Regions from separate parts of the Glaciihabitans sp. UYNi722 genome, predicted to be linked through region 1. Evidence: predicted binding sites of a transcription regulator. Region 1 holds the regulator's gene; the other holds the start of a gene.

Region 1 (3,413 bases):
TCGACGACCACGATCCCGTCGGTCGCGTCGTAGGCGGCAACGATGGTCTCGAGCGACAGCGGTGTGCCCGTCGGGTTATTCGGAGAACAGAAGAACACGAGATCAGGTCGAGTCTTCTCGATCCAGGCCACCGCCGTCTCCGGCGAGATCTCGAAGTTCTCGTCGCGCTCACCAGCGACCCAGGCGGTGCCGGTGCCGGCGGCGATAATCGAGTGCATCGAATAGGTGGGCGGGAAGCCGAGGACGCTGCGGCCCGGTCCGCCAAAGGCTTGCAGAATCTGTTGCAGTACCTCGTTGGAACCGTTCGCTGCCCAGATGTTCTCGCGCGTGATCCCGCTACCGAGATAGCCAGCCAAACTGTCTCGCAACACGGTAAACTCACGATCCGGATACCGGTTAACGCTCAGCACGGCTTCGGCGACCGCCATGACGATGTCGGTCGCGACAGCCTCAGGAATCGGATGCGTGTTCTCGTTGACGTTGAGCCGGATGCGCACGTGCTCCTGCGGAGCTCCGTACGGCTTCAGACCACGAAGGTCGTCGCGGATAGGGAGATCACTGAGACTGGCCACCCATCAATGCTAAAGCGCCGCATGACCGCAGGCCGCCATCAGCATTCACCGGCGACCTGCACCACGCCCAGAACAGGATCAGTGCGAATACTGCGTGGGAATCGCGAGCTGCTGACCGGCCTGCAGGTCGGCACCCGACAGCTGGTTGAGATGCACGATATCTGCCACGACGTCGCGTGGGTCGGCCGAGGGAGCGAGCTCGCCGGCGATCTGCCAGAGAGTCTGCCCCGACTGCACCGTGACGTGCTCGAAGGAGACCGAAGTGGGTTCGTCAGTCGCCGTAGCACCGCCGCCGTTCGTCGCGACGAAGAAAGCGCCGATCACCAGCGGGAGAGCCGCCAGGCCGGTAAGGACCACGCGACCGCGCTTGGTGAGGTGCAAACGAGGCGATGCCGACACGGTGTTGATTCCCGCTGTGTTGATTCCCGCTGTGTTAATTCCAGCTGTGTTGATGATTGCGGTGCTCATAGTTGCGACCTTTCTTCTCCGGTTTGTCGTCGGGAGGGTTTTCGTATCCGACACTCGGCCGGGAGCGCCGGATACGAAGCTTTGTTCCGAACATATCTTCGATTGTTCGCAAAATCAAGCTCGATATTCGACTTTTCTCGAGTGAGATGCGCGACACACTCGAACAAAGGTTTGCTTATTGCTCGAATGTGGATACAGTTTCGATTGTCTGGGGATTACGTAACCAGACACCACCGACATTGCCCGGCGAAAGTCGCCAGAACGAGCGGGAGAGATATGGACGACGCGAGCGAACCTCGAGAAGCCGGCCCTACACAGGAGAAGCCGGGTACCCGTCGGCGCAAGAGCCTCAGCGATAAGCAGCTCGCGATCCTCGATGTCATCCAGCGTGCGGTGGCGAACCGTGGCTATCCGCCGAGCATGCGTGAGATCGGTGACGCGGTCGGACTCTCATCCCTTTCGAGCGTCACCCACCAGCTGAACCAGCTGGAGCTGAGCGGCTACCTGCGCCGCGATCCCAATCGTCCACGTGCCCTCGAAGTGCTCATCGATCTGCAGCAGGAAGACACCGGGGGTGTCGTCTCCGACAACCCGACCCCGATCGGCGACGCGGCGATGGTGCCTCTCGTCGGCCGGATCGCCGCCGGCATCCCGATTACCGCTGAGCAGCAGGTCGACGAGGTGTTCCCACTCCCCCGCCAGCTGGTCGGCAAGGGCGATCTTTTTATGCTCAAGGTCGTGGGTGATTCCATGATCGATGCCGCCATCTGCGACGGCGACTGGATCGTCGTGCGCCAGCAGAAGGATGCCGAGAACGGCGACATCGTCGCGGCGATGCTCGACGACGAGGCGACGGTCAAGGTCTTTCAACAGCGGGACGGCCACACCTGGCTTCTCCCTCGCAACAGTGCCTTCGCGCCGATCTTGGGCGACTTCGCCGAGCTGCTCGGCAAAGTCGTGGCGGTGCTGCGGTCTGTTTAGCTAGTCCGCGCTCAAGGACAGATTCTCGAAATCGGGGTCACCGCGGCCAGGACGGGCCAACGGGTCGGCCCCGCCAGGTCGCAGTGACCCCGATCGCAGGCATCAGGCGTGGATGTGCGCCTCCCGTACGGCACGCGTAGCGGCGAGCACGTTGGTCAGCGACTCGACGGTTTCGTCATACCCGCGGGTCTTGAGGCCGCAGTCGGGGTTGACCCAGACCTGGCGCTCCGGAATCGAGCCGAGGGCGATCTCGATCAGGTCGGTGACCTCGTCGATGGACGGCACGCGCGGCGAATGGATGTCGTAGACGCCCGGTCCGATGCCACGACCGAAGCCGCTGCGCTGGATGTCGGGCACAACCTCCATCTTGGAGCGAGCCGCCTCGATGGAGGTGACATCCGCATCCAGATTGTTGATGGCATCGATGACCACACCGAACTCCGAATAGCAGAGGTGAGTGTGGATCTGCGTCCTGTCGGCGACACCGGCCGTAGCCAGGCGGAAGGAGCCAACCGACCAGTCGAGGTAGCCGGCGTGGTCTTTCTTCTTGAGCGGCAGCAGCTCACGCAATGCAGGCTCGTCCACCTGGATGATGCCGATTCCGGCAGCTTCGAGATCGGCGATCTCGTCGCGGAGGGCGAGCGCGACCTGGTTGGCCGTCTCGCCAAGTGGCTGATCGTCACGCACGAACGACCAGGCGAGGATTGTCACGGGGCCCGTGAGCATCCCCTTGACCGGCTTCGGTGTGAGGCTTTGCGTATAGGTCGACCACTCGACGGTGATCGGCGACGGACGGGAGACATCCCCCCAGAGAATGGACGGGCGCGTACAGCGGCTGCCGTAGGACTGCACCCAGCCGTTCTGGGTCACCGCGAAGCCATCGAGGTTCTCGGCGAAGTACTGCACCATGTCGTTGCGCTCTGGCTCCCCGTGCACGATGACGTCGAGACCGATGGATTCTTGCAACTCGACGACGTTGCGAATCTCCGCGCGCATCGCCTCCTTGTACTGCTCCTCGGTGATCGAGCCATTGGCGAAGGCCGCGCGCGACTTTCGGATGTCGCCGGTCTGCGGGAACGAACCGATCGTCGTCGTCGGCAGGAACGGCAGTCCGAGGGCTGCGTCCTGGGCTGCGAGCCGTGTGGCGTAGTCGCCACGGGAGAAGTCCGCGGGCGTCAACGCAGCCTCGCGAGCTCGAACGGCACCGTCACGCACGCCCACGGCATGGTGACGATCGTTGAGAGCTGCGGATGCGGCATCCAGCTGCGGTTGGATCGTCGCCTTACCTTCGGCAAGACCCTTGGCGAGGACGGCAACCTGACCGACCTTCTGGTCGGCGAAGGCCAGCCAACTCTTCAACTGGTCGCTGAGCAGCGGCTCGTCGTTTACATC
Region 2 (3,413 bases), on a different contig from region 1:
CTGGTTGGCATTGCTCGGAGTGCCTGTGTCGGGTCCTCGCTTTTCGGCGGTCTCAGCCAATAGATTCCGCGTTCGCGCAGTATCTGCCAGTGGTTATTGTGTACGAGCATGTGATGATGTCGACAGAGCAATACACCGTCCGCGATGTCGGTTTTTCCCTGGTCCCGATGCCATTGGTCGACGTGGTGGGCTTCGCACCAGGAGGGCGGTCGATCACAGCCGGGGAAGCGGCATCCACCGTCCCTGGCGCTCAGGCCGACGCGCTGGCGCGTTGTGAACAGCCGCTGGTCTCGACCGACATTCACGCACTGGCCATCGTCGTCGAACTGGATACCGATGACTCCGCGATCGCAGATGTGACGTTCGACAGTCTCTAATGACACCGCGTTCGAGTTGCCTTCGATGAATCCGGGTCCGTTTCGGCTCTCAAGCGCCTCTCGGGTCACCAGCACCCGAACCGATGGTTGGCTTGTCCCGAAGAGCGCCCCGTCGTCTGCCGCAGAAGCGATGCGGACCATGTCGACGAGAGCGTCTGCCGACAGCTGCTCATCGCTGCGTGGATCGGTGAGGATCGCGTCAGCTCGAATCTTCTCGGACCGGTCGATGAACCGGGGTCCACCCCGGCGTGGACTGAGGATGGTGTCGAAGGCGGCAAAGACCTGGCGGCCGTTTTCGGGATCGAGCAGCATCGAGGCCTGATACATGCCGTCGGGTCGGATCCATCGCTTCAGATAGCGGTCGTCGTGCTGCTGCTTCTCGCGACGGGCCACGCCGTCGAAATCCAACTCGTCGCGAAGCTGCCGAGCGCGTCGATAGAGCTGGTCAACCGTGAGGGTTGCCGACTCCTCGATAAGCTGTTCGCTCGCCGCAGCGAGCAATTCGGCGGTGACTGCGGCGTCTGGGCTGCCAAGCCCACGGTAAATCGCGTCGGCGGAATCTGCGGACAGCAAACCGTGCAGTAAGGCGGTAGGGATAGGTGAGTGCGATGGCTCGGTTTCGCCGAGCGAATGGGGCGTTCCGGTCGCCAGCCCAGCCTCATGTTCTGCCATCAGCCCGCCCAATCGGACGAGCTTGCTCGCCTCTGCTCGCGTCGATTGAGCCAGCGACTGGACGAGAGCTTCAGGGCTCGAGTACCCCTTGCGTTGGGCAAGACCGGAGTATCCGATCTCGCGACGAGAACGATGCGCGATCTCGCCTGCGATCAGGGCGCCCAGACGATCGGAGATCCGTCGAAGGGTCGTATGCGCTTGCTGTGCGAGGAGGAGTTGCTCGTCGTCGAGTCGCGAAAATGACGTCGCATTCGGACCGAACGCGACGAGTGCCGCAGCCGGTTCGAGGATGTCTATCGAGGTCAATTCCGTACAATAATTCTCTCGTATTCGAACATATATCGGTCTTACGATTTCAGTGAGATGGGGTTAGCCTGATCCCTTTTTCGAGAGGGCTGCTTGTGAGCGATGATATTGTCGCGTGCTCACGCGGTCATCAGTCGGCCCGCGTCGTCCGGGATGGGGTTCAGCGCTCCGGCGGCCGCGAAAAACCGCGGTGGCGATGTGTGCTCCCAGATGGTTCCTATCACCGGTTTCTTGGGGTGATGAGCAGGACACGCGCAACGGATGAAACGTGTGTGGAGTGCGAGAACCACATCGCTCCGCACCAGGGACCTGTCGCGGCGGCGGAGTTCGAGTATCTCGTGAGAGAGATCGCCGGGCGCTGGTCGATTTGGGCCGCGGTCAGACCTACACGGATGCAGCTAAGCGTGTTCGAGCTCGTGCGAACATTGGCAAGACTGCGAAGTGGCGGGACGTCATCAACGGTCAGACTGTCGCTAAGTGGATGGCGGACTTCGTGCCCGTGGTCGCTACGCGGCACCAGCCAACGGAGTGGCCGGCAGTTCTCATCTTGGACTCGTTGACATTCCACTGGACGGATCCGCTCACCGGAAAGAGCCTGGCCTTGTATTGCATATTTGCCGCGTACGGGTACGACAAGGACGGGTCAAACGGGCGGCTGTGGAAGTTCGAGGCAGTTCCCAGCGGAGACGGTGACGCCTGGGCGGAATTCCTTCGCTCCCTCCCCGGCAGACCGGAGTCGATCGTCTGCGACCAGGACAAATCAATCATCTCGGTGTCAACATCAAATGGGGTGAATGGGCCGCGGTGAATCTCATTCACCACTGCGAACACCATCTCAGCGAACGAGTGAAAGCAGCGTTCAAGAGCGACTCGCTCAAGCCAGGAGATCCTGCCCGAGCGGCATTCAGCGGTGCCTTCAAATCACGGGATAAGTGGGACAAGTTCGAAGCTGAAGTGCATGGCCGGCCGGAGCTGCTGAACACGAACTCGTGGCTGGCACGAAATGCAACATGGATGCGAGGCCAGACGCAAGGGCGATCGAGGATCCCACCGGTGTACTCCAACTCAGCGGTCGAGCAACCGCTTCGAGAGCTTCGCCTGATGCTTCGCCCGAGAGCGTTCGTCTTCCGCAACCGGGCGCGGTTGAACCAGCTCCTCGCCCTCATTCGGCAGGCCTACCTGCGGGTCGACAACGTTGCCGACTATGCCACAGACATAAGGGCATACTTGGATCTGCACCACGGTCATCCCGTGCGAACCTACCGCCAGGCCTACGACGCCCGGACGAACGAGGCCGGAAACACGCTCTTGGCGAGCCTGTGGTCAGCCGAGGCTCAGATCTCGATGCGGGACGCACGCCAACGACGGCAGCTTGCCAAATCCATCCAACAGGGGTGACTGATTCGCACTTGGAATATTGGTGCCGCGCACATGTTGTATTAGGTGTGACGTTGCGGACAAGTGTTTGGTCCGCTATTGTTACATCGGAAACAACGGGAACTGGAACGGCGAAAGCCCTATTCAGGACCCGGGCCCCTTAGGTTCAGCTACGGCACCTGGGGGTTGTTTTGTTTAACCACTGTGGACGGTAAAACCGGGCACTCGCTGCCCCGTCGGTCGATAAACAGCTGTGACTCCGGCGAACGGATCAAACCAGTTTTCGTGCTCGATGAGACGCCGCTGGAAGGTCCAAGCCAGGACATCTGCGCCCCAGAGCAAGGGCTCCGCGTCAGATCCAACATCCCGAATCACGAGATTCGGATACATCACCCTCAACGGTCGAGTCGTCTCATCATCGATCTTCTGCTCGAACGGTCGACGGCGCTCGTACAGCACCGAATCAACACCATGCCGCTCCGCAAGAATCCGGACCATCCCGCGCATGCAAATCCTGCGCGCGTCTTCCAAGCCGGATACCGTCGTCGATTTCAGATCAACCTCGACAACGAGGTCGGCCCGCTCGCGACGTATCCAGAGAAAGCGCGTATCTGCTCAGCATCTCGCTCCTGGTATCTATCCGTCGTGTGCCACTTGCGATAGCCAGCAAGGCGAGCAAAT

Evidence for each region. The regulator LexA, encoded in region 1, represses DNA repair genes until DNA is damaged. The targets are predictions, from matches to a motif close to TCGAACANNTGTTCGA.
Region 2: ABIB56_RS02620 (HNH endonuclease signature motif containing protein) is a predicted target of LexA. The motif match lies at 1,380-1,395, and genes of this name have one in related genera.

Annotation. Positions count from the first base shown of each region.
Region 1 is NZ_JBEPTL010000011.1:50,110-53,522, reverse strand. Features, by position in the region: gene ABIB56_RS09890 (histidinol-phosphate transaminase) at 1-572, opposite strand, end outside; gene ABIB56_RS09885 (LysM peptidoglycan-binding domain-containing protein) at 651-1,040, opposite strand; gene lexA (transcriptional repressor LexA) at 1,317-2,021, shown strand; gene metE (5-methyltetrahydropteroyltriglutamate--homocysteine S-methyltransferase) at 2,124-3,413, opposite strand, start outside.
Region 2 is NZ_JBEPTL010000003.1:19,283-22,695, forward strand. Features, by position in the region: gene ABIB56_RS02620 (HNH endonuclease signature motif containing protein) at 1-1,355, opposite strand, end outside; gene ABIB56_RS02625 (hypothetical protein) at 1,837-2,163, shown strand; gene ABIB56_RS02630 (hypothetical protein) at 2,409-2,753, shown strand; gene ABIB56_RS02635 (hypothetical protein) at 2,928-3,263, opposite strand; gene ABIB56_RS02640 (hypothetical protein) at 3,284-3,413, opposite strand, start outside.